One region of the Rhizobium gallicum bv. gallicum R602sp genome, then DNA from elsewhere that is predicted to be linked to it. Evidence: predicted binding sites of a transcription regulator. Region 1 holds the regulator's gene; each other region holds the start of a gene.
The links. Region 1 encodes LexA, which represses DNA repair genes until DNA is damaged. Its sites were predicted from a motif close to TGTTCNNNNTGTGTTCNG; they were not measured.

Region 1 (9,820 bases):
GCCGATATAGTACTTGTAGGCCATGGCCGCGATAGTCGGCATCTTGGCGATCATGCGTAGGCTTGCGACCATGCGCTGATGCGGATCGGTGATGTCTGTCGAGTCGTGGTAGAAGGCAGACAGAGCGCCGACACAGCCGCACATGACGGCCATCGGATGGGCGTCGCGGCGGAAGCCGGTGAAGAAGCGAGACATCTGCTCGTGCACCATGGTGTGATGCGTGACGCGGTAGTCGAAGTCCTTCTTCTGGGCAGCCGTCGGCAATTCGCCGTAAAGCAGTAGATAGCAGACTTCCAGGAAGTCGCCATGTTCAGCAAGCTGTTCGATCGGGTAGCCGCGATGCAGCAGAATGCCTTCATCGCCGTCGATATAGGTGATCTTCGATTCACAGGAAGCGGTCGAGGTGAAACCAGGATCGTACGTGAAGGAACCGGTGTTTTTATAGAGTGCACCAATATCGATGACGTCCGGACCGATCGTTCCGCTTTTCACGGAAAGATTGGCGGTTTTGTCGCCGATTTTGATTGTTGCGCTTTGATCCGTCATGCTGATCCTCCAAACTGGCGGCGGCGCCATAAAAGCGCCATAGGGTTAAGCGTCCTCTCCGATAGCTATATGATCAGAGCGCCAATGCCAAGTTACCGTGGCGCCATTTTGTGCATCGCAGTATCAACTTTTGGACACTCCTGCGATGCCGGAGGCGCATAGCGGAAGCCAATGATTTAATTCGGCTTTTTGCAATCCAATTTTTTGGTCTTTTTTCAATCGATTATTGTTGCTGAAACGCCCTCAGGGCTGCATTCTGGTTGTATTCATAGGCTGTCGGCATGCTGGGTGCATGCCGGAGTTGAAAACGGCTGAGCTGCGCATTTCCGCTTCTGTAGATGTCGCGGACAAGCAGTTTGCGAGCTTCCCGGCTTGCGCTTTTGGAATGCGGGAAGGAGCCTTCGGCAACAGGACAGCGCTCGCCCGTCAATAGCCACCGTTCACCCCAATAGCCACAGATCAGTCATTGTGGATGCATACCGGCTTTCGGCCTGCAAATGGCGAGCGAAGGAGCCGCTCAGGGCACGCGCCTGCGCATTGCGACGGTTTTTTCGAGCTTGGGCGGCGATCTGGTTTGCGTCCGGCACGAATCTTTCGCCGCCTTCTTCGATCATATGGCCATGCTCAGCGCTTTGGCTTTGACCGATCGCAGCCGTGAGGCGCGCTGCGACCCGCGAAAAGACGGGGGATGCAAACTTTTCATCGCGGCAGCAGGAAGAGGTAAGCAATGCGATGCGAAACGGTGCCACGCCCGGCTTGCGATGCCGCGGACATCGTCCGTCACGCGGGCAAGGTTGCGGTTCGGCGCCTGCCAATGGCGCAGTGCATTTCGCGGATGAAACCTCGCGGAAAACCGGCGCCGTCGAACCGTGCTTTGAACAACTGCCTTCGAGAAACTCGATTGCCCGTAGAGCTTGGCGCGCCGGCGCCTTTGCCGGCGACGCGCTGCCAGTCAATGGTAGCGGCGGATAAGGCCGACGAGCTTACCCTGAACCTTCACGCGATCCGGTCCAAAGATGCGCGTTTCGTAGGCCGGGTTCGCCGCTTCAAGCGCGATGGACGCACCCTTGCGGCGGAACCGCTTCAGCGTCGCTTCCTCGTCATCGACCAGTGCCACGACAATGTCGCCGGGATTGGCGGTGCTGGTGTTGCGGATGATGACCGTGTCGCCATCGAAGATGCCAGCATCGATCATCGAATCGCCCTTGACCTCAAGCGCATAGTGTTCGCCGGAGCCGAGCATATCGGCCGGAACGTTGATGTCGTGCGTGTTGTTCTGGATCGCCGAGATCGGCACGCCTGCCGCAATGCGGCCCATGACGGGAACCGAAATAGAGCTGTTATTGTCTTCGTTCGCCGGCTTCGGCGCGGCGGCAGCAGGCTGCGGCTTGCCGAGGCTGCCCTCGATGACGCTCGGCGAAAAGCCGCGGCGGGGCTGCATGCTCGGGCTGTAGGCTTCCGGCAGCTTGATCACTTCAAGCGCGCGGGCGCGGTTCGGTAGGCGACGAATGAAACCGCGCTCTTCCAGAGCGGTAATCAGCCGGTGGATGCCGGATTTGGACGCGAGATCCAGTGCATCCTTCATTTCGTCGAAGGATGGCGGAACGCCGGATTCCTTCATACGCTCATGAATGAAGAGGAGAAGCTCCTGTTGTTTGCGTGTCAGCATCGAAGTTTAACCCCAAATTCGTGAAACAAAGCCAGAACAGACACTATATGTTCCATATGTGTTCCGCAAGTACCTAAATTTTCGTAAAACTTCGTCCCAATACCGGTCATTTTCGGAAACTTTGTTTGCCGGATCATCGCTTTCAGCTTGCATTGACCACGTAGCGGCACACATCTTCAGCACAGGAAATGGAGACCTGGCGCCATGCAGCATCCGTTGGATCATCTTGTTCTACCGGTCACCAACATCGATCTCGCGCGGGAGCGGCTGGGACGACTGGGGTTCACGGTTGCCGCCGAGGGCCGTCATCCTTTCGGCACAGTGAATGCTTGCGTTTTTTTCGCCGACAAGACCTACCTCGAGCCGCTTGGCGTCGCGAGTGCGAAAGAATGTGAAGAATCAGTGCGGCACGGAAACGTGTTTGTGGCGCGCGACCAGGCCTTTCGTTTCCGGTGCGGCAATGACGGATTCTCTGCGGCAGCATTCAGCACGGACGACGCGGACGCCGATCATGCTCATTTCGTGCGTGCGAGAAAGAGCGGCGGCGCCATGCTGGAGTTTTCGCGCCTGATCAAGATGCCGGACGGGTCGCAATCGACAGGCACTTTCAAGCTTGCGTTTGCCGCCGATCTTCGGGCGCCGGATTTCTTCCTGTTTGACTGCCAGCGCATCAACGCCTCTCCGGCCGATCGGAGCGCGTTAGAAAAGCACGCGAACGGTGCAACCGGTATCTCGGAGATGGTGCTAAGCGCGCCCGAGCCTGAAGCCTTCGGCTCGTTCCTTCAGTTGGCCGTGTCTACGACAGAAATTGAGCGGACACCGTTTGGCGTGGCGATCGCGGCAGCGAATGTCAGGATCAGTCTGCTGTCGCCGGAAGGGGTGGAGGCTTATTTCGATTCGGTGCCGTTAACCGTGGATAAGGGTCTGAGAGGCAGCGCTATCGTTTTCCGCACCACCGATCTTGCCGTGACAGAAGCGCTTTTGGCTGATAACGGGATGCCCTATACACGCAAGAACAACAGAGTCCTGGTGAAGCCTGCGCCCGGCCAAGGCGCGATCTTCGCCTTCGAGGAGACCCGATGAGCAATACGAATTCCGAAGTCGCAGTCGGCGAAGGTGCCGGCCGCGTCGTATTTTCCAACAGTGGCAGGCTGTCGCTGATCGCCGGCGCATGCGAAATGGAGAGCCGCGACCATGCCTTCATGGTTGCTGGCACGCTCAAGGAGCTTTGCGGCAAGCTTGGCATCGGGCTCGTCTACAAGACCTCCTTCGACAAGGCGAACCGCTCTTCGCTGTCGAGCAAACGCGGTATCGGTCTAGAGAAGGGCTTGAAAGTCTTCGCCGACCTCAAGAAGGAACTCGGCATTCCGGTTCTGACAGATATCCATTCGGAAGAGCAATGCGCGCTGGTCGCCGAGGTCGTGGACGTTCTGCAGATCCCGGCCTTCCTCTCCCGTCAGACGGACCTGCTTGTGGCAGCCGCGAAGACCGGCCGTGTCATCAATGTCAAGAAGGGCCAGTTTCTCGCTCCCTGGGACATGAAGAATGTTCTCGCCAAGCTAAATCAGAGCGGCAACCCGAACGTTCTGCTTTGTGAGCGTGGCGCGTCCTTCGGTTACAATACGCTGGTCTCGGACATGCGCTCGCTGCCGATCATGGCGGCCATGGGGGCTCCGGTCATTTTCGATGCGACCCATTCCGTACAACAGCCAGGTGGCCAGGGCACGACGTCGGGCGGGGAGCGCCAGTTCGTCGAGACGCTGGCGCGGGCGGCGGTTGCGGTCGGAGTTGCAGGTGTCTTCATCGAGACCCACCAGGATCCGGACAATGCCCCCTGCGACGGCCCCAATATGGTGTACTTGAACGACATGCCGCGGCTTCTGGAAAAGCTGTTGGCCCTCGACGCCGTCGCCAAGGCGGAGTGATCCTGGCCGAAGGTGCCCGCCGTCAACCGGCGAGCGCCATCCTTTGGCTTGAGTACGACCGCGTTGCGGCGGACGTCGTTACGTCATCGAGAAGGAAGCGGGCCAGCAGGTGATTGAGGTGTATCGCCTCGTCACCGAGTTCGCGGCAGGCGGCATTTGTCTGTTCAACCATCGCCGCGTTCTGCTGCGTGACGCTGTCCATAGTGTTGACGGCGGCGTTGACTTCCAGGAGAGCGGTCGTTTGTTCGGCAGAGGAACGCACGATCGACTCGATCAACGCGGTCACCTTCAGAACCTGCTGATCGATATTGCCGAGCGCTTCACCGGTGCGGTTGACCAAGGCAACGCCGGCCGAAACCTGGCTGGAAGACGTCTCGATCAGCTGCTTGATTTCCTTTGCCAGATTGGCGGAGCGGCTGGCAAGGTCGCGCACTTCCTGTGCAACCACCGCAAAACCCTTTCCGGCCTCGCCGGCGCGGGCGGCTTCCACGCCGGCATTGAGCGCGAGCAGGTTGGTCTGGAAGGCGATTTCGTCGATGACGTTGATGATCTCGCCGATCTGTGCAGATGATGTCTCGATCTCCTCCATCGCAGCGACCGCCTCGTGCACGACGGTTGCCGAATAGCTGGCGCTTTCCTTTGTCGCCGTCATCATCACGTTGGCTTCTTTGGCCCGTACCGACGAGTTCTTGACGGTGACCGTGATCTGGTCGAGCGCCGAGGCCGCCTGCTCCAGCGAGGCGGCTTGATGTTCGGTTCGCCGGGCCAGATCGTTTGTGCTCGATGCGATTTCGCCGGAGCCGCTCCTTACTACATTCGTCACGATCGAGATTTCCTTCATCGCTTCACAAAGCGTGCGGACGCTCGAATTGAACTGCTCGCGCAGCTTCTCGTAGGCTGCGTCGAAAGGCTCGCTAAGCTGGACCGTGAGATCGCCGCCGGAGAGCCGTTCCAGGCCGCGGCTCAGGCTGGCGATGACGCCCTCGCGGATGGCTTCCTCGTCTGCATTGGCAGCGGCAAGCGCCGCATCGCGCTGTGCTTGGGCCTGACGTTCGGCATCCTGGCGGGCACGGATATTGTTCCGCTCTTCGGCGGATTCGCGGAAGACGGTGACGGCGCGCGCCATCTCCCCGATCTCGTCGGCACGCCGGCTGAAGGGCACATCCTTCGAATAGTCGCCGCCGGCAAGGATCGCCATATAGTCGCGCATCGCCGAGATCGGCACGATGGCGCGGCGGCGGAAGACGTAAAGGCCGCCAAGAAGCAGGCAGAGCGAGACTGCGGCAGCCGCGAGCGTGATAGCCGAAAGGATGCGTGTCTGTTCGGCGGCGTCCTTTTCAGCGGACGCCAGGAAGGTGTTCGCCATACCGACGAGTTCGTTGACGGCGTTTTCATGGATATGGAAATTCGTCGCAAGCTTTTCGAAGGACGCCGGAATGACTGCGGAGTCATTCTTGACAATGGCCGGAGCGAGTTCCTCCCGCATCACCTTCCAAAACACCTCGCCTTTGACAAGGACATCGTTCAAGAGCTTCTGCTTGAGGTCCGAGCTGAGCGCGGTCGCCAGCCAATATTTGCGGCGGTCCTCGTAGGCGGGCTTCAGGACATTTTCTATGCGGTCGACGTTATTCTTGGCAACGCCGGGGCGCTGCACCGCTTCGAGCGCAAGCATGTAAGACTCAACGAGGTAGAGGGGCGGCGGCAGTATATCGGCGACGAGATCCTTGCCGTAGATGATTTGTTTGTACATCTCGCCGTTCACCCGCAGCTTATTGAAGGCATAATTCTGTATGCCGATCGAAGCGATCAATCCCGCGGCGACGACCATCGCGAAAATAGCAAGGCTGCGTGCAATATTGAGTTTCATCCTGCGCCCCATGAAGTGAATAGCGAACAGATGCTGTTCGTTTGAAATTATTCTGGAATTTTCGAGGGACCTGAAATCGTGAGATCCGTATAACCAAGCGGATTTGGACCGCACGAGGAAGCGCATCATGCAATACTACTTGCCGGGAAGCGGGGCAGTATTTCCTCACTGAGTATTAATTATAATATTGATTGGTTACTGACCGATAAATTTACAACCAGATCGAAAGTGACCGGGTATCATTTCAAAACCTGAGGTTCCGAAAAGCCGGAGCAAGCTCGCGACAGGGATCGATGGGGTGCGAGCGGCTTCTTCAAAAGCCTGACATATTCGGGCTATAGGCCATACCATGCCGTGTGTCGTCGGTGTGGCATTGTAATTTGCGTGCCTTCGATTAAACAGGCTTCGAACGATTAATCACCCACCGAGCAGGAAGAGATCATGACTGCAATTACCGACATTATCGCCCGCGAGATTCTCGACAGCCGTGGCAATCCGACCGTTGAAGTCGATGTCTATCTCGAAGACGGCAGCATGGGCCGTGCGGCTGTGCCGTCCGGCGCCTCGACCGGTGCGCATGAGGCCGTCGAAGTTCGCGACGGCGGCAAGCGCTATCTCGGCAAGGGTGTTGAAAAGGCCGTCGAGGCTGCCAACACGGAAATCTTCGACGCGATCGGCGGCATCGATGCCGAAAACCAGATCCAGATCGACAACATCATGATCGACCTGGACGGCACGGCGAACAAGGCCCGCCTCGGCGCCAATGCCATCCTCGGCGTATCGCTCGCCGTCGCCAAGGCTGCCGCCCAGGCTGCCGGCCTGCCGCTCTATCGCTACGTTGGGGGCGCGAGCGCGCATCTGCTGCCGGTTCCGATGATGAACATCATCAACGGCGGCGCGCATGCCGACAATCCGATCGACTTCCAGGAGTTCATGATCATGCCGGTCGGCGCCGATTCGATCCGCGAAGCGGTTCGCATGGGCTCGGAAGTCTTCCACGTCCTCAAGAAGGAGCTCTCGGCCCAGGGGCACAACACCAATGTCGGCGACGAGGGCGGATTTGCGCCGGGCCTGAAGAGCGCGTCCGAAGCGCTCGACTTCATCATGAAGTCGATCGAGAAAGCCGGCTACAAGCCGGGCGATGACATCTGCCTCGGTCTCGATTGCGCTTCGACGGAATTCTTCAAGGACGGCAAGTATGTTCTGGAAGGAGAGGGCCGCACGCTTGAATCGGGCGCCATGGCTGAATACCTCGCCGATCTCGCCGGCAAGTACCCGATCATCTCGATCGAGGACGGCATGGCTGAGGACGATTGGGACGGCTGGAAGGCGCTGACGGACCTCGCAGGCAAGAAGGTGCAGCTGGTGGGCGACGATCTTTTCGTCACCAACTCGGAGCGCCTGCGCGACGGCATCCGCATGGGTGTCGCCAACTCGATCCTCGTGAAGGTCAACCAGATCGGATCTCTGACCGAAACGCTCGACGCCGTCAACACCGCGCACAAGGCAGCCTACACCGCCGTCATGTCGCACCGCTCGGGCGAGACCGAAGACTCCACGATCGCCGATCTCGCCGTCGCGACCAACTGCGGCCAGATCAAGACCGGCTCGCTGTCGCGCTCCGACCGTCTGGCGAAGTATAACCAGCTGATCCGCATCGAAGAGGGCCTTGGCCCCCAGGCTCGCTACGCCGGTCGCTCGATCGTCCGAGGCTGATATCCTTTAAAAATCATATCCTTGAAACCCGCGCTTTGCCGGCGCGGGTTTTTTGTTGCTCTCAATTCATAGTCAACGGACGGTTAATCTCTCAGGCGTAAGCTTGTTGAATAGGTAATGCGTTTGAGAGCATGTGCGCGTATGTGGACAAAGCATCATAAGAAGAGAAAGCTCGGCCGGTTCGTCATTCCGGCCATGACGGTCGCTTTTCTCTCCTATTTCGGTTATCACTGCATTCACGGCGACTATGGTCTCCGGGCCACAGAAGGCTTCGAGAAGCGCCGAATTGCGCGTGAGCGTGAGCTTGCGGTCTTGAAGGCGAAACGCGAACATCTGGAGCAGCAAGTCGCGCTGTTGAGCGATGGCTCGCTCGACAAGGACATGCTGGACGAAAAAGCCCGCTATCAGTTGAACATGTCGCGGGCCGACGAAATCGTCATATTCAATTCCTATGCCAATTAACCGGAAATAGGTTAATTGGCAATTCTGTAGCTTTATCAATTATTTAAAGCAGAATACGTGCCATGCATTTATGGCATTGCTGTGGCCAAATTTCTTCCCTATGGTACGCGCCACCTAAGAAACGACAAACCCATAGGGAGGGTTGAATGGCGCCGCGAAAGACCGCGACCGTTTCCAGCCGCAAAACCAGCGCAAAACCGCAGAGCAAGCAATCGAATGGCGGGGCTATCGCCGATTTCGACCGCGATACCGAACTTAAGGCCTATCGCGAAATGCTACTCATCCGCCGTTTCGAGGAAAAGGCAGGCCAGCTGTACGGCATGGGCTTCATCGGCGGTTTCTGTCACCTTTATATCGGCCAGGAAGCCGTTGTCGTCGGCATGCAGTTCGCGCTCAAGGAAGGCGACCAAGTCATCACCGGCTACCGCGATCACGGCCATATGCTGGCGACCGGCATGAACGCGCGCGGCGTGATGGCGGAGCTGACGGGACGCAGGGGCGGCTATTCCAAGGGGAAGGGCGGCTCCATGCACATGTTCTCCAAGGAAAAGCATTTCTACGGCGGCCACGGCATCGTCGGCGCCCAGGTTTCGCTCGGCACCGGCCTCGCGTTCGCCAACAAGTATCGCGGCAATGACAATGTCAGCGTCGCCTATTTCGGCGACGGCGCGGCCAACCAGGGCCAGGTCTACGAAAGCTTCAACATGGCGCAGCTCTGGAAGCTGCCCGTCATCTACGTGATAGAGAATAACCGCTACGCCATGGGCACCTCGACCGCCCGCGCGACCGCGCAGGCCGATTTCTCCAAGCGCGGAGCGTCCTTCGGCATTCCGGGTATGCAGGTGGACGGCATGGACGTGCGCGCCGTCAAGGCTGCTGCCGATGAAGCGATCGAGTACTGCCGTTCCGGCAAGGGTCCGATGATCCTCGAAATGCTGACCTATCGTTATCGCGGCCATTCGATGTCCGACCCGGCGAAGTATCGTTCGAAGGACGAAGTGCAGAAGATGCGCTCCGAATCCGATCCGATCGAGCAGGTGCGCCTGCGCCTCATCGAGAAGGGCTGGGCGTCGGAAGATGACCTGAAGTCCATCGACAAGGACGTGCGCGATATCGTCGCCGACAGCGCCGATTTCGCCCAGGCCGATCCAGAGCCGGATGTATCCGAGCTCTACACCGACATTCTGCTCTAATCGGGGAGGGAACCCATGCCTATCGATATCCTCATGCCCGCCCTCTCTCCGACGATGGAAGAAGGCACGCTGTCCAAATGGCTCAAGAAAGAAGGCGACAAGGTCACTTCCGGTGACGTGATTGCCGAGATCGAAACCGACAAGGCGACGATGGAAGTCGAAGCCGTCGACGAAGGCGTGATTGGCAAGCTTTTGGTCCCGGCCGGCACCGAAAATGTCAAGGTGAACGCCAAGATCGCCGTGCTGCTGCAGGATGGCGAATCGGCTTCGGACATCTCCACCGCAGCCCCCGCCGCACAGCCGGCTCCGGTTGCGGCTCCTCAGGCCGAGGAAAAAACGGCCGCCCAGGCGTCCGTTCCGGCCGAGCCTAAGGCTTTCGTTCCGAACGATCCGGAAATCCCGACAGGCACCGAGATGGTGTCGATGACCGTTCGCGAAGCGC
Region 2 (9,820 bases), 640 kb from region 1:
CCGTCGCCGCCCTGCGGCACGCACAAACGTTCAAGACCTTCGAAAACCTGCGGCGTTACATTCTGGCTCAACGCGACCTCGAAACCGCATGAAAGAGACTGGAATGTTTGATACCAAAATTGCGATCGTTCTGCGAAACAATCTTGCGTCATGGCAGAAGCTCAATGTAACCGCCTTTTTGATGAGCGGCATCGCCGGGCAAGATTCCGCGATCATCGGCGAGGCCTACAGGGACCGCGCCGGCAACACCTACAATGCCATGTCAGTCCAGCCGATCATCGTGCTATCGGCCGACGAGGCGACGATTTCAGCGATACATCGCCGCGTGCTGGAACGCGAGATTCCATCCTCGCTGTTCATCGAGGAGATGTTTGCAACCGGCCATGACGCCGCCAATCGCGCCGTATTTGCCGAATACGCGCCGGAAGACGCAAAGGTCGTGGGCGTCGCTCTGCGCGCCGGCAGGAAGATCGTCGACAAAATCACTAAGGGCGCGACGATGCATGCCTGAAACGAAAGACGGCCGGCGATGACCCGGCCGTTTTTGATAAATGTGGCGCAGCTCAGCTCTGGGTGATCGGCGCGATCTGAATCTCGACGCGGCGGTTCTGGGCGCGGCCAGCCTCCGTCGCGTTTGACGCGACCGGTTGCGACGGGCCAAAGCCGACGGCGGAGACGCGACGCTGGTCGATACCTTGTCCGCCGAGATAACCGGCAACCGAAAGGGCGCGGCGCTGCGACAGATCCTGGTTATGCTGGATGCTGCCGGTGGAATCGGTATGGCCGTTGACATCGATCAATGTGCGGTTGAACTTCCTGAGCACGACCGCTACCGAGTTCAGCGTCGGATAGAAGCCCGGCTTCACGGCGTCCTGGTCGATGTCGAAGGTGATGTTCGACGGCATGTTCAGGATGATGTTGTCGCCGTTACGCGTCACCGAAATGCCGGTACCCTGGAGCTGGGCGCGGAGTTCCGCTTCCTGCTGGTCCATGTAGTTGCCGATCGCGCCGCCTGCGAGCGCGCCGAGGCCCGCGCCGATCAGCGCCGCATTGCGCGCGCCGTGCCCGCGCCCGCCAAGGGCGGCACCCGCAAGCGCTCCGCCGACAGCTCCGAGCATTGCCCCGCCTGCGGTGTTCGACATTTTCTGCTCGCCCGTATAGGGGTCGGTCGTGGTGCAGGCGGTCAGGTAGCTGGCGGCCATCGCCAGAAGTACGAATTTCTTGATCATGGACAGAAAGCTCTCCGTTCGAAGCTGGCCCGAGCAAATATTATGGAATGCGGCAACAAGATGAACGCGTCCCCTCCGATAAAACAAAATCAGTCGAATGGACACGTCTCGCTTGCACAAATCCCGAAGATATCGCCAATTTGCCACAGCGGTCTCGACAGGCTCGATAATATCGAGACAGGCGGGACCGCATGCGTTTAGAAGGCCTGGAAGAGCTGTCTTACGGTGTCGTAGCTGGCATTGGCGATCGAGAGCGCCTGCAGGCCGAGCTGCCGCTGCGTCTGCAACGCCGTGAGCTTGCTCGACTCCTCTTCCATATCGGCATCGACCAGACGCCCGATGCCTGAGCTGTAGGCGTCGAAAAGCGTTTTCGCGAACTCGTCCTGCAGCTCGATGCGTTTTTCCAGGGCACCAAAAGCCGAGCCCACGGTGGTCGTCTGCCTGAGAATGGCGTCCACTACGCTGATCATCTCATTTACCTGATTTTTTGTCGTCGAGGATGAAAGCCCGATCTCCGCTTGTCCGGCGGTATTGCCGGCCTTGCTCAAAATCATGACGTAATTCTGCGAAGCGCCCATTTCCGTCGCGAAATAGGATGACGTCAGAGCGCCGTATTCGCCGCTCCCGCCCGAACGGTCGTCGACGAGGTAGCGGGCATCCTTCGATGTGGTGACGCCCGTCGACGGCAGGTCGATATGATAGGTCAGCGTGCCGACGGCGACCGTGCCGTCGGCATTGCGGATATAGGACGCCGGAATCTGCTTCGGCTCGGTGGGATTGTCCTCATCCGTCAGGACGACCCAGTTGTCGCTGTTGAAGGCCGCCGCTTCGGCGACGGAGCGCAACTGTCCCTTCAGCTGCGTCAGCTCCTCATTGATCTTTTCCTTGTCGACGCCCTGTTCGGTCGCAGCGACAAGTTTGGCCTTGATTTCGGAGACGACGTCAACGGCGCGGGCAACGCCCGTATAGGCCGTACCCATTGTGGCGGCCGCCATGCCGAGCGCATCCTGAATGGCAGCATGCGCTTTATTGTCGGAGCGGGCCGTCGTCGCCACCGACCAGTAGGCGGCGTTGTCGCGGGCCTGTTCGACCCGAAGGCCGGACGAGACGCGGTTCTGCGTCCGCGTCAGGCTGTGGTTGATATCACGAAGCGTATGCAGCGCCGCATCGACAGATGTGCGTTGAAAAATACTCACGGGAACAGAACTCCGAACACAACTACATGCTACTTACAAACAGCGAACCGTGTCCGCGAAACGTCATGTTCGGGCGCTGAAATCAGCGGGTGGGCAAGCCTCCGAAACGCTGAGGCATCGGATCGGTTACGGGTAGATCATTGCGTTTTACGCTTAAGAAACATCTAACGTTCAGAAGAAATTTATTCTGTTTTGCAACCTTCATTGACCACGAACACGCCGCCGCGATGGGAGGCGGCGACGTTTTAAGCAGACGCCGTGAAATCTACTCCGCGGCCTGCAGGTGCTTGGGATCGGGCACCGGTTTCGGCCGCGCCGCAATCGCCATCTCCTCGTGCAAACGGGCTTCCTCATGCGCATGCGGCTTGGCAAAGCGCGCCACCAGCAGATAGGCGACCGGCGTGATAAGGAGCGTGACCAGCGTTGCGAAACCCAGTCCGCCGACGATCACCCATCCGAGCGCGATACGCGCTTCCGCGCCTGCGCCATGCGCAAAGACCAGCGGAACGCCGCCGAGGATGGTGGCGATCATCGTCATCATCACCGGGCGCAGCCGCAATGCACAGGCGCGTTCGATCGCCTCGCGCACTTCTACCCCGCGGTCGCGGAGCTGGTTGGCGAACTCGACGATCAAGATTCCGTTCTTCGCCATGACGCCGACGAGCAGCACGAGGCCGATCTGGCTGTAGATGTTGAGGCTCGATCCCGTGATAATGAGCGCGAAGACGGCGCAAGCAAGCCCAAGCGGCACGGTCGACATGATGATCAGCGAGGACAGCACGCTTTCGAACTGCGCCGCCAGCACCAGGAAGATGATCACGATCGCAAAGCCGAAAGTGAGTGCCATGCCGGTGGAGTTCTCTTCGAGTGTTGCCGCTTCGGCAAGCGGAATAAGACGCGCCCCTGGCGGCAGGATCGGCTCGGCAAGTTCCGTCACCTGCTTGACGGCATCGCCGAGCGACATGCCCTCCTTGAGGCCTGCCGTGATCGCGACGGATGCGAGTTGCGATTCACGGTTCAGCTGCGGCGCAACCGCGCCTTCCTTCATCGAAGCGATGACCGACATCGGTACGATCTTGCCCTCGCCGGTCTTCAGGAAGACGTTTTCGAGATCCGTCGGATCATCGATCGGCCGCATGGTCGACGTGAGCAGAACCGGATAGGCATCGCCATTGACGAAGACGTCGACGACGGAGCGTCCCTCGAGCAGCGACTGCATCGCCGTCGAAAGCCCGGTGATATCGATGCCGAGATCGGAAGCCCGCTCGCGGTCGATCGTGACGGAGACCTGCGCCTGCGTCGGCTCGTTGGTCAGGCGCGGCGTATCATACCGCCCGGTCGCATTCAGCGCCTCTACCAGCTCGACGGCGGCAGTCGTCAGGCGGTCGTAGTCATTGCCGACGAGCGCCATCTGCAGGCCGCTGCCGGCGCCGCGAATGCGCAGGCTGTTCGAAGATATCGCATTGCCGCGAAGAGCGGGAACTCGCGATGCCGCCCGGTTGATGTCCTGGACGATCTCCGCCTGCGTGCGGTCGCGCTCGCCCCAGGGTGCCAGCGTCAGCACCATGAAGCCGCTATTGGCCGAGCCGCCCTGGCCGGAGATCGAAAAGACGTTCCTGATGTCGCTGCGGTCGACCAGCGGCTGCAGGTATTCTTCGACGAGCTGCAGCTTGTCGCGCGTATATTCGAGGCTCGATCCCTGCGGCGCGGTGAGCCGCATCATCACCATGGCGCGGTCCTCGTTCGGCGTAAGCTCGCTCTTGACGGTCGAGAAGGCGACAAGCGCCGCCCCGGCAAATAAAACCGACGCGACAATGACGACCAGGGGCGCGTTGAGGCAACGCTGCAGGCTCCATTGATAGACGCGCGCAAACGCCTCGCCGAAGTGGCCGAGCGCGCCATGATCCTCCAGCATCGGCTTCGTCAGCATGCGCGAGGCGAGCATCGGACAAAGCGTCAACGCGACGATCGACGACAGACCGACCGAGAAGGCCAGCACGAAGCCGAACTCCCGGAAGAGACCGCCCACCTGCCCCGGCAGGAATGACAGCGGAATGAAGACGGCGGCAAGAGTTGCCGTGGTCGCGATGACTGCGAAGAAGACCTCGCGCGTGCCGAGGACGGCGGCCGCCCGCGGCCCCATGCCTTCGGCGCGCCGGCGCACGATGTTCTCGAGCACCACGATCGCATCGTCGACGACCAGACCTGTCGCCAGGACGATGGCGAGCAGCGTCAGGATATTGATCGAAAAGCCCACGAGATAGATCGCAGTCAGCGTGCCGATCAAAGCCACCGGCATGCTGACTGCGGGGATCAAGGTTGCCCGCCAGTCTCGCAGGAAGAGGTAGATGACGCCGGTGACGATGACGCCGGCGAGGATCAGCGCCAGCACAACCTCGTGGATCGCTCCCTGGATGAACACGGCGTCGTCGCTGGTGATCGCGATCTTCGTGCCTTCCGGCAGCGTCTTCGAAAGCTGCTCGACCACCGTCTTGATGCCGCTCGAAATATTGAGCGTATTCGATTGCGCCTGGCGGATGACGCCGAGGCCGATGCCGCGCTTGCCATTGGATCGCAGCGCCGTATCGCCGTCGCGCGGCCCGAGCGTCACCGTCGCGACATCGCCGAGACGCACGCGGTCCTGCAGGATGACATTGGCGAAATCCTCCGGCTTCTGCAGGCTCGCCGTGGCGCGCACCACGATGTCCTGTGTCGTGCTCTTCAGCGATCCGGCAGGAACGTCGAGGGCGGAGTTGTCGAGCGCCTCCGTCAGATCGCCGACCGTCAGCCCGCGGCTTGCAAGAGCCCCCTGATCGACATCGACCCGAAAGATCTTTTCCTGGTCGCCATATTGCTCGACATCGGCAACGCCATCGACGGAGGCCAGCCGGTCGACGATCTCGTTTTCGACGAGGAGCGTCAGGTCATCCATGTTGAGCTTGGTCGAGGTGACCGCAAGACGCATGATCGGCTGTGAATCCGCATCCGCCTTGACGATCTGCGGGGCGTCGGCATCGTCCGGAAGCTGCTCCATGATGCGCCCGATCGCATCGCGCACGTCGTTTGCGGCGACGGCGAGATCGACGGTATCGGAAAACTCCAGCGTCACCCGGCTTTGGCCGAACTGCGATTGCGAGGAGATCGATTTCAGCCCGCTGACGCGCGCAACTGCGCCTTCGATGACCTTCGTCAGCTCTTGATCGATCGTCTGCGGTGCAGCGCCGTCGAACATGGTGCGCACGGTCACGACCGGGCGGTCGACATCCGGCAGTTCGCGCACTTCGACCCCGGCATAGGCAGCAAGACCCGCCACCACCATCAGCGTATTGAAAACCAGCGCCAGGATCGGGCGCCGCACGAAGAGTGCCGTAAAGGTCTGCTTGCCGGAGGCTCTCTCTGGAAGTTCGGTGACGGTCACGTTCATTGTGTCGCGACCCCGTCGTTCGATGCCAGTTCATTGCCGGTCCGCACCGGCCCGCCCTCGCGGACGCGCTGCAGACCCTGCGTCACGATGGCGTCCCCATCCTTGATGCCGGCTTTCACGAGCACGAAATCCGGATTGCGTTGCACGATGCTGACGCGCACCTTGTGCGACTTGGCCTCGACCACCTGCCAGACGAAAGAGCCGTGAGAATCCCACTGAACGGAAACCGGATCGACCGCAGGATATTTCTCGCCTGCGAACTTCATGCTGACATTGAAGGACATGCCGGCGCGAAGCTCGTCGGCGCGGTTGTCGATCTTGGCGCGGATGCGCAGCGTCCGGCTGGCCGCGTCGATGCGGTTGTCGACTGCCTGGACGACTCCGGTGAACACCTGCCCCGGCCGCGCGACCGACGTTACCTCGACCGGTTGGCCGACGGAAACCGTATTGGCGAAGCGCTCCGGCACCCAGTAGTCGACCAGGATTTCCGAGCGGTCGTCGAGCGTCACGATCGGCGTGCTGGTGGTCACGTTGTCGCCGATGTTGACTGGGACGATGCCGACGATGCCATCGATCGGCGCCACGATGTTGCGCCGGGTGAGATTGAGCTCGGCGGCCTGCAGCTGCAGCCGCGCGCCCTGCTCGGCAATCTCGGCATCGAATACGTCCATGCGCGCAACGCTGGATTTGATGTTGTGATAGAGATTGGATTTCTCGATCGCACTCTTCAGCGCCACTTCGGCCTGCCCCTTGGCGATCACCTGCTCCTCGCTGTCGAGCTTGGCAAGCACCTGACCCTGCTTGACCTTGTCCCCGGACTTGATGAGGATTTCACGGATCGTGCCCATTGCCTGGGGCGTCACCACCACCGAGCGGATCGCGTCGCCTGTGCCGATCGCGTTCAGCCGGTCGTTGACCACGCCCTGCACGACGGCCTGGGTCACGACTAGAACGGCACTGTTGCGCCCGCCGCCATTGCGTCCTCCGCCGCCCTGGGCGCCCTCGCCTTGCCCCGACCCACCGCCACCGGACTCCACGGCAGGAGCCACCTTGGCGACAATGTTTTCCGGGACGCCGGCATTTCTCAAAACATCAGCCGCACCCGGCACAAGAAAAATCCATCCGGCAAAGCCGGCCGCAATAACGATAAGAGAAAGAACAAACTGCTTCCAAAAAGCCATTCACGTCTCCGGAGGGACCAAGGGGTCAGACCTGGGACGATCGAAAAGAGCGCCTTTAGACATATTCCCCACCTGACTGCGGCAATATCGCCCCTTTACAAGCGGCCATCAAGCGCACGCGCCAGTCATTACAGAATTGTAATCTCCATCCTTGCGAAAACAGGTCACTTTTGCTTGAGCGGAGGCGTATTTCCGGCTCGAATTGCCAATTGCTACTTTGGGCATCTGCCGCCGCCCCAAATGCGCCGCGCCGGCAACGGTCGGATTCGTCCTGGAGGCGCTGGAATGAACCAAGAACATCTTTTCTGGCCTTTCCATCCCGAATCACTACATTACGCGCCATGAGCAATAGTTTCGACGATATCCCCTTCTTCGACGAAGAACCGGGCGAAGCGCCGCGCAAGCCGCAGGCGCCCGCCCCTGCAGCCGGAGGGATCGCCGCCCGCGCCATGGCTGCCCGCGACGGCGGCAAGCGGCCGGACTACCTCGCAGGCCTGAACCCCGAACAGACCGAAGCGGTCGAAACGCTGGAAGGCCCGGTGCTTGTGCTGGCGGGAGCCGGCACTGGCAAGACTCGCGTGCTGACGACCCGCATCGCGCATATCTTGAGCACCGGGCGCGCCTTTCCCTCGCAGATCCTCGCCGTCACCTTCACCAACAAGGCGGCGCGCGAAATGAAGGAACGCATCGCGCTACTCGTCGGCGGCGCCGTCGAAGGCATGCCCTGGCTCGGCACCTTTCACTCGATCGGCGTCAAGCTGCTTCGCCGCCACGCCGAGCTCGTCAGCCTGCGGTCCGATTTCACCATCCTCGATACCGACGACGTCGTGCGCCTCGTCAAGCAGCTGATCCAGGCCGAGGGCCTCGACGACAAGCGCTGGCCGGCCAAGCAATTCGCCGGCATGATCGATACGTGGAAGAACAAGGGCCTTAGCCCCGCCGACATTCCCGAAGGCGACGCCCGCGCTTTTGCCAACGGCAAGGGCCGGGAACTCTACTTCGCCTACCAGGCGCGATTGATGACCTTGAACGCCTGCGATTTTGGCGATCTGCTGATGCATCCCATTGCCATCTTCCGCAAAAACCCGGATTTGCTCAAGGAATACCACCAGCGCTTCCGCTATATCCTCGTCGACGAATACCAGGATACCAACACTGCGCAGTACATGTGGCTGCGGCTGTTGGCGCAGCGGCCGAGCCGCAAGTCGACCTCCCCCCTCGTGGGAGCAATGCCCGGCAGGGCAGAGGGCGATATCCCCTCCGACAGCGGCGCGAGTACACCCGCCTCTGTCGGCTCGCCCGATATCTTCCCCACAAGAGGGGAGATCAGAGACACCACGATCAACATCTGCTGCGTCGGCGACGACGACCAGTCGATCTATGGCTGGCGTGGCGCGGAAGTGGACAATATCCTGCGCTTCGAGAAAGATTTCCCGGGTGCCAAGGTCATCAAGCTGGAGCGCAACTACCGCTCGACCGAACACATCCTCGGCGCCGCCGCGCATCTAATCGCGCACAACGAGGGCCGGCTCGGCAAGACGCTGTTCACCGACCGCGTCGATCCGGAAGACGCCAAGGTGCAGGTGCATGCCTCCTGGGACAGCGAAGAGGAAGCCCGCGCCATCGGCGAGGAGATTGAGGTCCTGCAGCGCAAGCAACATAACCTCAACGACATGGCGATCCTGGTGCGCGCCTCCTTCCAGATGCGCGAATTCGAAGATCGCTTCGTGACGCTCGGCCTCAACTACCGCGTCATCGGCGGCCCGCGCTTTTACGAGCGCCTCGAAATCCGCGATGCCATGGCCTATTTCCGCCTCGTCGCCCAGCCCGCCGACGACCTGGCCTTCGAGCGCATCATCAACACCCCGAAGCGCGGCCTTGGCGACACGACCGTGCGCGCGCTGCACGACTACGCCCGTGCCCGCGACATTCCGATGCTCGCCGCAGCCGCCGACATCATTGAAACAGACGAGCTGAAACCGAAGGCGCGCAAGGCGCTCTTCGACGTGGTGCATAGCTTCAGGAACTGGCAGCAAAGGCTTGAAACGACTCCACATACCGAACTTGCCGAGCAAATCCTTGAAGAGTCCGGCTACACCGACATGTGGAAGGCCGACAAGACGGCGGAAGCGCCCGGCCGGCTGGAAAACCTCAAGGAACTCATCCGCTCGATGGAGAGCTTCGAGTCGTTGCGTGGCTTCCTGGAGCACGTCGCGCTGGTCATGGATGCCGAGCAGAACGAAGACCTCGACGCCGTCTCGATCATGACACTGCATTCGGCCAAGGGGTTGGAATTCGACACTGTCTTCCTGCCAGGCTGGGAAGAAGGCCTCTTCCCGCATCAGCGCTCGCTCGACGAAAGCGGCCGCGCCGGGCTTGAGGAGGAGCGCCGCCTCGCCTATGTCGGCATCACCCGGGCCAAGCGCCGCTGCCACATCTGGTTCGTCTCCAACCGCCGGATCCACGGCCTCTGGCAATCGACCATCCCCTCGCGGTTCCTCGACGAACTGCCGGAAACCCATGTCGAAGTCGCCGAAGTCGAGCAGAGCTACGGCGGTTACGGCCGCGGCGGCTACGGCCAGTCGCGCTTCGACAAGGCCGACCCCTTCGCCAATTCCTATTCCACCCCCGGCTGGAAACGCGCCCAAGCCAACAAGACCGACGCCACCCGCGACAATTGGGGCACCCGCTCGGGCCACGCGGTCGAACGTATCGGCTACGGCGAAAGCGGCCCCAAGGGCCGCACCATCGAAGGCGAACTCGTCGCCAAATCCACGTCCACCGAACCCT
Region 3 (9,820 bases), 1.4 Mb from region 1:
TCATTTGCAACAGATCCTTCGGCGATCATGCCTTTTTGCACAAGGCGCCTGGCTTCGTCGGAAAGGCTGCCACCCCTTCGCTCGGCACGCACGGCGATGTTCCGTTTCGCATCGGAAATATCCCGGATCAGAAGACCGCCCATACGGCACCTCCCTTACGAAATCAGCGATATCAGGCGCGCTGCGTCCATAGTTCAACGCAACTCAGAGCGCCTTCGCCGACTTCGCCGCCTTCGTGAACTTCTTGATCACCATTTCCCGCTTCAGCCGCGATATATAATCGATGAAGAGTACGCCGTTCAGATGGTCGATCTCGTGCTGAAGGCAAGTGGCGAGGAGGCCGTCGGCCTCAACGGTGTGCTCCTTGCCGTCACGGTCGAGATATTCGACGCTGACGGTCGCCGGACGCTCGACCTCGGCATAATAGTCCGGAATGGAAAGGCAGCCCTCTTCGTAGACCGATCGCTCGTCGGAAGATTTGACGATCTTCGGATTGATAAAGACCTGCGGCTGCTTTTCCTCGCCCTCCCGCGAAACGTCGATCACCAGTATCCGGCGCGGCACGCCGACCTGGATTGCCGCCAGGCCAATGCCCGGTGCGTCATACATCGTTTCCAGCATATCGTCGGCAAGACGCTTGAGATCGGCATCGACCCGCTCGATCGGTTTGGAAACCTGGCGGAGGACGGGGTCTGGAAGAATGATAAGTGGCTTGATGGTCATCGCGATCCCATAACCTATCTTTTCCAGCTAGGGAATTATCCTGAAACTCCGGAAAGTGCTTTTTTGCGCAGCCCTGCCGAATTTGCGGCATCGAGATAGACAGAAATTGAATAGACCATGTCGAGCATAGGGGCCTTGATGACCGAGGCGAGCTTCTCGGCAAGCGCCTTGCCGTTTTGATGGCCGAACCGTGACGGCCACTGCTTTTCCATGACGCCTTTGACAAGTTCTGCCATGACGATCGCATAACCGCCGATACCAGCGCGGTTCAAGGCCAGTGCGGGCATGCGCCCTGCCGACGGCGGTGACGCCGTTCACGAAGCTCTCGTCGAAATTGCCGCAGGCAAGGTTCGCCCAGTGACCCTCCTGGCGTTTCTTGGCGTGGCCGACACGCGTCTTGTCGGAAAAGGAGCCGGCCACTGCGGGCGTCCTGGCGATCTTGCCATAAAACTTGTCCAGCGCGCCGCCGATCAGTTCGCCGATGACCGGACGCAGTTCGCGTATCGTCTTTCTCCCCTCGCTGTCGAGTCCGATGAAATCAAGGCGCTGCTTGAGTGCGTTTTCGAATTGCTGAGCGGTCATACTCTGATTTCTGTCCTGGCGCATGGTGCGATAGAAGTCTTCTCAGAAACGACAATTCGAAAATATAGTTGACTATTCGTTAAGATCGGACGGCGATCTTCAGGAGCTTCGTGCCGCAGTGCCTTAGCACTTTGCCCACGAAATCGCGCTGTGGATCTGTTCACGTTTTGATCTAGCCATCGCCGGCGGGTTTGTTATTGTGCGCGAATGAACAATGTTACCGAATCGCTGACAATTTCGATCGCCGGGCTCAGCCCGACCATCCTCGCGCTTGCCGGTGGCGCTGTCGCTCTTGTTGTCGTGGTGCTCATGTTCCTACTGGTCAGGAACAGCAACCTGCGGCGCGAACAGGATGAGGAGGCAGCGATCCGGGCCGCGCAAGCCGATGCCCGCATGGCCGAGCTCCTGAAGATTCAGGCCGAGATGCAGGGACGCATTTCGACCATGGCTGAGGTCTTCGGGACGCGTCAGGCCGAACTCAACCAGGCAATCGGTCAGCGCCTCGACGGAATGTCGCAGCGTGTCAGCACGACGATCAGCGAACAGACGAAATCGACGCATGAGAACCTTCAGCGCCTGCAGGAGCGGCTCGCTGTCATCGATGTCGCTCAAAACAATATCCAGACGCTGGCGAAGGATGTCGTCGGGCTTCAGGCTATCCTCTCCAACAAGCAAACGCGCGGCGCCTTCGGCCAGTCGCGTATGGAGACCATCGTCGCCGACGGTCTGCCGATGGGCACCTATGCTTTCCAGCAAACGCTTTCAAACGGATCGCGGCCGGACTGCACCGTGCGCATGCCGAACGGTGCACCGCCGCTCGTCATCGATGCCAAGTTTCCTCTCGAAGCCTGGAATGCCATTCGCGACGCGGGCACGCAGGACGCAACCAAGCTTGCCTCGCAGCAATTCCGCCGCGATATGGAAATCCATGTCCGCGATATATCGGAGAAGTATCTTATCCAGGGTGAGACGCAGGATACGGCTTTTCTCTTCGTTCCTTCGGAATCGATCTTCGCTGAAATTCATGAGAATTTCGAGCCGGTCGTCCAGAAAGCGCATCGTTCCCGCATCGTCATTGTTTCGCCTTCGCTGCTGATGCTGTCGATCCAGGTCATCCAGGCCGTATTGAAGGATCAGCGCATGCAGGCGCAGGCGCACGTCATCCAGGGCGAGGTCGCGATCCTGATGGATGATCTCGGGCGGCTCGATGAACGCGTGCGCAAACTCCAGACGCATTTTTCCCAGGCACAGCGGGATGTTGATCAGATCATCACGTCCACTGACAAACTCTCCAAACGCGGCGCAAAAATCGAAGCGCTGGAATTCGAGGGCGCAGAGGCGCTCAAGGAGGAACGTGAAAGCGGACCTCCGGCGAAGTCGGTCGAAAGCCGCACCGGCCTTCTCAAACTCAGGGTGGTTGACGAAGAGTGAACCCATCGGGCAGTGTCCGTCGCCATGAGAAGCATGACAGGACACCCTTTATGATCACAGTTTTCGGCTCCATCAACATGGACCTCATCGCCACGACCGATCGCCTGCCAAAGCCCGGCGAAACGGTGGCCGGAAACGGCTTTGCCACGGCGGCGGGCGGCAAGGGAGCCAACCAGGCATTAGCCGCGCGACGCGCCGGCTGCGTGGTCCATATGGTGGGCGCAGTCGGCAAGGATGAATTCGCTGCACCGGCGCTGGCGCTTCTCGATCAGGCGGGCATCAACCTTGCAGGCGTCAAGCGTGTTGATGGCCCCACCGGTACGGCGCTGATCCTTGTTGGTGGAGACGGCGAGAACATGATCGCCGTCGTGCCGGGCGCAAACGGGACCATCGCGGCCGAGGATGCCGATGCGGCGATCGGCGCCATGAGCAAGGGCGATACCCTGATGCTGCAGTTCGAGGTGCCTGCACCGGCAGTCGAGCGTGCGCTGGCCGCAGCCAAGGTCAAGGGCGTCACGACCGTCCTCAACCTCGCCCCGCTCATTGCCGACGCCCCGCGGCTTGGACGTCTCGCCGATATCGTCATCGCCAACGAGACGGAGTTCGAGCGCCTTGCTGGCCAGGACAACATGAACCCGGCCGATCGCGAAACGGCGTTGAGGCGCCTGCACGGAGAGACTGGGCAGACCTTGATCGTGACGCTCGGCGCCGACGGCGTGATCGCAATCCGGGATGGCGTCGTTACACGAGCGAAAGGACTGAAGATCGAGCCGGTGGATACCGTCGGGGCGGGCGATACATTCTGCGGCTACTTTGCCGCAAGCCTCGATGAAGGCTTCGATTTCGAGGCTTCGCTCCGCCGGGCCGCCGTCGCCGGCTCGCTTGCCTGCCTCAAGGCCGGAGCACAGCCATCCATTCCCTTGTCCGCCGAAGTCGCAAACAAGATATAGCCTCACAACAGTCGCACGGTTCGGCCGCCGTTGTTCAGGACAACTGGGAAGAGTTTTGAGGCACAAGTCTTCACACATGAAAAGAGGCGTCCGACAACCGGGCGCCTCTTTTCATTTTAGATGATCGTCTGCGGCTCAGGCAGCGTTCGATGCTTGCTCTTCATTGAGGAAAGCGTAGATCGCCGATGCGGAATCTGTGGCACGCAGCTTCGCGACGAGATCGTGATCGCGAAGCACGCGGGCAATGCGCGACAACGCCTTAAGATGGTCGGCACCCGCCCCTTCCGGGGCGAGAAGCAGAAACACCAGGTCGACCGGCTGGTCGTCCAGCGCTTCGAAATCGACCGGACTTTCCAGCCGTGCGAAGACGCCGACAATCGAGCGGACGCTTGCGAGCTTGCCGTGCGGAATGGCGATGCCATTGCCGACGCCCGTCGAGCCGAGACGCTCGCGCTGCAGAACGACGTCGAAAATTTCCCGCTCGGAAAGGCCGGTGATCTTGGAGGCCTTTGCCGCCAATTCCTGAAGCAACTGTTTCTTCGAATTTACCTTTAGGGCGGGAATGATCGCATCTTGGTGCAGCAGATCTGCCAATGCCATTTCTTTTTCCTTCTGTCGCCGAAACCGGATGATTGGGAGAGCGGCGTGGCTACCGCTCATCGCCCGGATGTCAGCTCTTGATATTGGCGGCGTCGATCCAGCCAATATTACCGTCATGCCTGCGGTAAACGATGTTCAAATTTTCCGTGCCCGGACTGCGGAACAAAAGCAGTGGCTCATCCGTCATATCGAGCGCCATGACGGCGGTCGCAACGGACATGGTCTTCAACTGCTTCGTGCTCTCGGCAACAATTACCGGTGCGAAATCGTCGGGGACCTCGTCTTCATGATCCGGGACAGCGTCCATGACCGTATAGGCGACTTCCGTACCATTCAGATGGTTTCCGGCATGATGATCTTTGAGCTTGCGCTTGTAGCGGCGGAGACGCTTTTCGATGCGCTCCGAAGCGGCATCGAATGCAAGCTGCGGGTCCATCGCTTCACCTGCCGCATGCAGCACCACCCCGCTATCAAGATGGAGCTTGCAATCCGCAGAGAACCGCGAACTCGATTTCTCCACAATCACCTGACCGGAATATCCCCCGTCGAAGTATTTCGTGATGGCCATGTCCATTTGGTCCTCGATCCTTTGACGGAACGAGTCCCCAATTTCCATATGTTTACCGGATACACGCACACTCATGGAGTTTCCCTTCTTATAGTGGTTTGCGGTACCAGTTTACGCCAAGGCCAGACCTCATCCAAGCACTTCACGCAAACTCAAGCAATATCGGCTTAAGTCGTGTGCTTCAATCGCCCTGAGGATGATGGGGATAAGTCCAAACGCTGTTTGCAGCGCCAGTTGCGGCGGGCTTCTAGCGGCAGACTGCCGAAATGTCAACGGGTGTGCCGCCGCGCTGATTAGGATATGCAGGCAAGGGTTGATTTAGCTCGACTGTCAAAAGCCCGCAACCTTCGCCAATGCCCGCTTCTCGCGCCGCCGCTGGACGGAGGACGCGATATTCATCGCCTCGCGGTATTTTGCGACCGTACGGCGAGCCAGATCAATGCCATCCTTCTTCAGCATGTCGACAATATCATCGTCGGAGAGGACCGCATCCGTACTTTCCTGCATGATCAGGGAGCGTATCCTGTGGCGAACGGCCTCAGCCGAATGACTATCGCCGCCCTCCACCGCGCTGATCGACACCGTGAAGAAATATTTGAGTTCAAAAAGGCCGCGTGGGGTCAGAATGTACTTGTTTGAGGTGACGCGGCTGACGGTCGACTCGTGCATCTTGATGGCATCGGCAACCGTCTTCAGATTCAGCGGGCGCAGGTGATCGACGCCATGCATCAGGAAGGCATCCTGCTGGCGGACAATCTCGCTTGCGACCTTCATGATCGTCTTCGCACGCTGATCGAGGCTGCGGGTGAGCCAGTTGGCGCTCTGAAGGCATTCAGACAGGAACGTGTAGTCGCCGCCGTTCTTTGTAACATGGGCGAAATAGGACTGATTGACGAGCACGCGCGGGAGCGTATCAGGGTTCAACTCCACCAGCCAGCTCCCATCTGGTGACGAACGTACGACGACATCCGGCATGATCGCTTCGCAAACGCTGGTTTCAAAGCAGCTGCCGGGTTTCGGGTTCAGCTGGCGAATCTCTGCGAGCATATCAAGCAGGTCTTCCTCGTCCACGCCGCAAAGCCGCTTGAGCGTCGCGAAGTCGCGCCGTGCCAGCAATTCGAGGTTGGAAACGAGGGCCTGCATGGCGGGATCGAAGCGGTCTTTCTGCTTCAGCTGGATCGACAGGCATTCGGCCAGGCTGCGAGCAAAAACCCCAGGCGGATCAAGGGTCTGCAATTCGCCAAGAACACGTTCCGCGGCCGCAGGATCGCTACCTAGTCTTTCGCCGATGTCGGCAGGGTCGCTCTGCAGGTAACCCGCCTCGTCGAGCTGGTCGATCAACTGCTGCGCGATCAGCCGGTCTCCCGCATCCGGCAGGATGAATGGAATCTGCTGCGCAAGGTGATCCCTGAGCGAGACCTGGCCTGCAACAAAATCATCGAGATCGTAATTCTCTCCGTCGCCGCCCCCCGGCATCGACTTCCACTGGCTGATCAGCTCCGGCGCATCGGCCCGTGGCGGGACCCCGTCATCCTGGAAGACATTTGCATAATTGACGTCCAGCTCTTCGCTCAGCCGGCTGGCGCTGCCGTCATTGCCGTTGTCATAGCAGTCCCCGGAAAGCGCCTCGGTGCGGTCATCCTCGTCGGCCTGACGCCCGTACGGCTCATCCTGTGCATCGTTATCACTGCCCGTTTCCGCGTCATCTGACGGAAATTCGAGCAATGGGTTCTTCTCGACTTCCTGCGCAATAAACTGGACAAGCTCGAAATGCGTCATCTGCAGCAACTGGATGGATTGCATCAGTTGCGGCGTCATCACCAGGGACTGGTTCTGTCGCAGGAAAAGATTGGCAGACAGGGCCATAGCGGACGCGAAACTCCCGTTCAATTCCTCCGGGAAACCGCGATCGAGCAGAGTTCGGGCCGCGGAAATCCAACTTGGCCCAAAAATTGCTTTTTTATTCTATTTGGTCAAGCGCAAGTATGACAGGAAGGTGAATTTCCGTCGCCTTCGATCCTATCAAAGGCTGAATTTATCGCCAAGATAGAGCCGTCGCACTTCCGGATTGTTGACGATGTCGTTCGCGCGCCCATGCGTCAGCACTTCGCCGGCATGGATGATATAGGCCCGATCGATGAGGCCGAGCGTCTCGCGCACATTGTGATCGGTGATCAAAACGCCGATGCCGCGCGCAGTCAGATGGTGGACGAGGTTCTGGATGTCAGCGACCGAAATCGGATCGACGCCCGCAAATGGCTCGTCAAGCAGCATGAAGGTCGGATCGGTTGCGAGCGCGCGAGCGATTTCCAGACGCCGGCGCTCACCGCCCGACAATGCGACCGCCGCCGATTTTCGCAGCTTGGAGATATGGAATTCCTCCAGAAGCTCATCGAGCTTCTTTTCCCGCTCGGTCTTGTCCTTCTCGTGCACTTCGAGCACGGCGCGGATATTCTCTTCGACCGTCAGGCCGCGGAAGATCGAGGCCTCTTGCGGCAGGTATCCGACGCCGAGGCGCGACCGGCGATACATCGGCATCGTCGTTACGTCGTTGCCGTCGATCTCGATTGTGCCTTCGTCCACCGGCACGAGGCCGGTGATCATGTAAAAACAGGTCGTCTTGCCGGCACCGTTTGGACCCAGAAGGCCGACAGCTTCGCCGCGCCTGACAACCAGCGAAACGCCATTGACGACACGCCGCGTGCTATAGGTCTTCGTCAGGCCGCGTGCAATCAGCGTGCCGTGGTAACGGCTTTTGTCTCCGCCGGCGGCAGAGTCCGCGGCAGATTGCGGCCCGGCCCGGCCGAACATGGTTGAAAGCGAGAATAATTTCACGTCGGGCGGCCGGTCTCAGTTCTTTTTCTGGGATTTCGGATCAAGCTGAATCTGGACGCGCCCCCCGCAGCTATCCAGTTGCGCCTGTCCGGTCTGCATATGAACCGTAAGCTGGCAGCCCGTGAAGACGTTCGGCCCATCCGACAGCACAACCTTTTCACCCTTCAGGACGAAGAGCTGTTGGGCCATGTCGAAGGAGCCGTTGTCGGCGGTCGCTGTCTGCGTGCCGGAACTCAGGAAAACCTTATCGGTGACGATGATACGGTCGATGTCGGCATTGCCCGATGAGATGGACGCCGCTCCGGCGTCGGCCTTTGCGCCGTTGGGTTGGGCGTCGCCGCCCTGTGCCTTGTAAAAGACCGTCATGTGACCGGCCTGCAGGGTCGTCTTCCCCTGAACGACCTTCACATTGCCGGTGAAGTCGGCCTTGTGGTCCTGATCGTGAATCTCGAGCTTGTCGCTTTCGATCTGGATCGGTTGATTGCTGTCGAGCTTCAGGCCATCCATCTGGCTGGTCGTCGCCTGCGCAAAGGCCGCCCCTGCCATCAGTAAAAGCCCCAGGGCGCTGCCGCCAAGTGTTATGCCAGACTTACGAAGTGAAAAGTGACAATCTATTGTCATGAGTGACCCGGCTGTTAGGTGCCCTGTTTACGGATGACGGATGGATCGACATTCATGCGAACATTCCCCTCGAATGTGATCACGCGCCCCTTATCCGTCATCTTGAGCGACTGCGCAACAATCGAAGCGCCGTCTTTTTGAATCTCGATAGGATCATCTGTCGTCATCTTGCCGCCCTTGATATCGAGCTTGGCAGATTGGAATTTCGCCGTCAGACCGTTGCTCAGCAAAATCGTGAACGGGTCCCTCAGCGCAAGGTTGTCCGTGGATCGGTCATAATCGGCCGTGGCAGCCTCAACGCGGGCGATCAGATCATCGTTGACCGGCACCGCAGCCTTGATCGTTTCGAGCGTGATAAGGTTCGGATTCTTGATGTCTTGCAACGCGCGCTCAGCAAGCATCGAATAGTTGATGCCGTCGGCATTGCGCCCGGCGATCGCCGGCTTTTCCATGACGATCTTGCCGTTTTCGATCTTGGCACCCTCGATCTTGAGATTCTCGGGCAGGTAAGCCCGGACCATCGAGACTGCAATGAAGGCAAGCGAAATGATGACGGCAGCGACAGGCAGCAATATCTTCAGGCGGCGGACACGTGCAGAATGGAACAGGGCAGCCGCATAGGCGCTCCCTCCAGGCCTGGCAAAGGCAGGCTTCCCGCTGCTGTTCAATGTGTTGAGCATTAACATGTCCGTGTCTGTTGATCGGCAACCCTATATAGGGACTACATCGACCGATCACAGATCGTTTCGCATTATTACACTAGCTTGCCAATATGGATTTTTTTCTGCAACTAGCAAATAAGGCATGAAAACGAGGTAAATCGGCATTTCCGAAGAAGGAATGCCGCCTTATCTGATGCCATGTTGCATGAAGCCGGCGCGCCGGCTCTGGAGGACCTTATGGACAGTTCGACGATCGCGGATCGCCGCAGGCTTCGCCGCAAACTCGGCTTCTGGCGTATTGCGGCGGTGGTGCTCTTGGTCGCGCTCGGCTTTGCTCTTTACCAATTCGTCGCAGGCGACATCGCCACGCAGCGGCCGCACATCGCCCATGTGACAATTTCCGGGCTCATAACCGACGACGACGAGTTGCTCGAGAGGCTGAAGAAGATCGAAGAAAACGACCGCGTCAAAGGCGTCATCGTCTCCATTTCTTCGCCGGGCGGCACGACCTTTGGCGGCGAAAAAATATTCAAAGCGATCCGGGCGATTGCGGCGAAGAAGCCCGTCGTCTCCGATATCCGGACGCTTGCCGCTTCCGCGGGCTATATGATTGCTGCCGCGGGCGATACGATCATTGCCGGAGAAAGTTCGCTCACCGGATCGATCGGCGTGATCTTTCAGTATCCGCAGATCCAACCGCTGCTCGACAAGCTCGGCGTCTCGCTGCAGGAGATCAAGTCGTCGCCGCTGAAGGCAGAGCCATCGCCTTTCCATGCTGCCAGTGAGGAAGCCAAAACCATGATCAACAATATGGTCATGGACAGCTACGCCTGGTTCGTCGACTTGGT

Region 2: a site for LexA is predicted at 7,312-7,329, ahead of RGR602_RS39685 (ATP-dependent helicase). Genes of this name have one in related genera too.
Region 3: a site for LexA is predicted at 1,463-1,480, ahead of RGR602_RS02165 (DNA recombination protein RmuC). Genes of this name have one in related genera too.

Annotation. Positions count from the first base shown of each region.
Region 1 is NZ_CP006877.1:1,800,808-1,810,627, forward strand. Features, by position in the region: gene gltA (citrate synthase) at 1-546, opposite strand, end outside; gene RGR602_RS37020 (hypothetical protein) at 987-1,160, opposite strand; gene lexA (transcriptional repressor LexA) at 1,499-2,215, opposite strand; gene RGR602_RS08995 (VOC family protein) at 2,420-3,298, shown strand; gene kdsA (3-deoxy-8-phosphooctulonate synthase) at 3,295-4,140, shown strand; gene RGR602_RS09005 (methyl-accepting chemotaxis protein) at 4,163-6,007, opposite strand; gene eno (phosphopyruvate hydratase) at 6,449-7,723, shown strand; gene RGR602_RS09015 (FtsB family cell division protein) at 7,865-8,185, shown strand; gene pdhA (pyruvate dehydrogenase (acetyl-transferring) E1 component subunit alpha) at 8,332-9,378, shown strand; gene RGR602_RS09025 (pyruvate dehydrogenase complex E1 component subunit beta) at 9,394-9,820, shown strand, end outside.
Region 2 is NZ_CP006877.1:2,436,699-2,446,518, forward strand. Features, by position in the region: gene RGR602_RS12150 (AraC family transcriptional regulator) at 1-71, opposite strand, end outside; gene RGR602_RS12155 (DUF2000 family protein) at 104-511, shown strand; gene RGR602_RS12160 (OmpA family protein) at 564-1,229, opposite strand; gene RGR602_RS12165 (flagellin N-terminal helical domain-containing protein) at 1,427-2,425, opposite strand; gene RGR602_RS12170 (efflux RND transporter permease subunit) at 2,691-5,843, opposite strand; gene RGR602_RS12175 (efflux RND transporter periplasmic adaptor subunit) at 5,846-7,030, opposite strand; gene RGR602_RS39685 (ATP-dependent helicase) at 7,372-9,820, shown strand, end outside.
Region 3 is NZ_CP006877.1:421,873-431,692, reverse strand. Features, by position in the region: gene RGR602_RS02185 (hypothetical protein) at 1-143, opposite strand, end outside; gene def (peptide deformylase) at 205-723, opposite strand; partial or broken gene RGR602_RS35265 (protoglobin domain-containing protein) at 813-1,305, opposite strand; gene RGR602_RS02165 (DNA recombination protein RmuC) at 1,513-2,736, shown strand; gene RGR602_RS02160 (ribokinase) at 2,787-3,686, shown strand; gene ptsN (PTS IIA-like nitrogen regulatory protein PtsN) at 3,822-4,286, opposite strand; gene hpf (ribosome hibernation-promoting factor, HPF/YfiA family) at 4,357-4,929, opposite strand; gene rpoN (RNA polymerase factor sigma-54) at 5,185-6,720, opposite strand; gene lptB (LPS export ABC transporter ATP-binding protein) at 6,877-7,665, opposite strand; gene RGR602_RS02135 (LptA/OstA family protein) at 7,705-8,310, opposite strand; gene lptC (LPS export ABC transporter periplasmic protein LptC) at 8,325-8,990, opposite strand; gene sppA (signal peptide peptidase SppA) at 9,210-9,820, shown strand, end outside.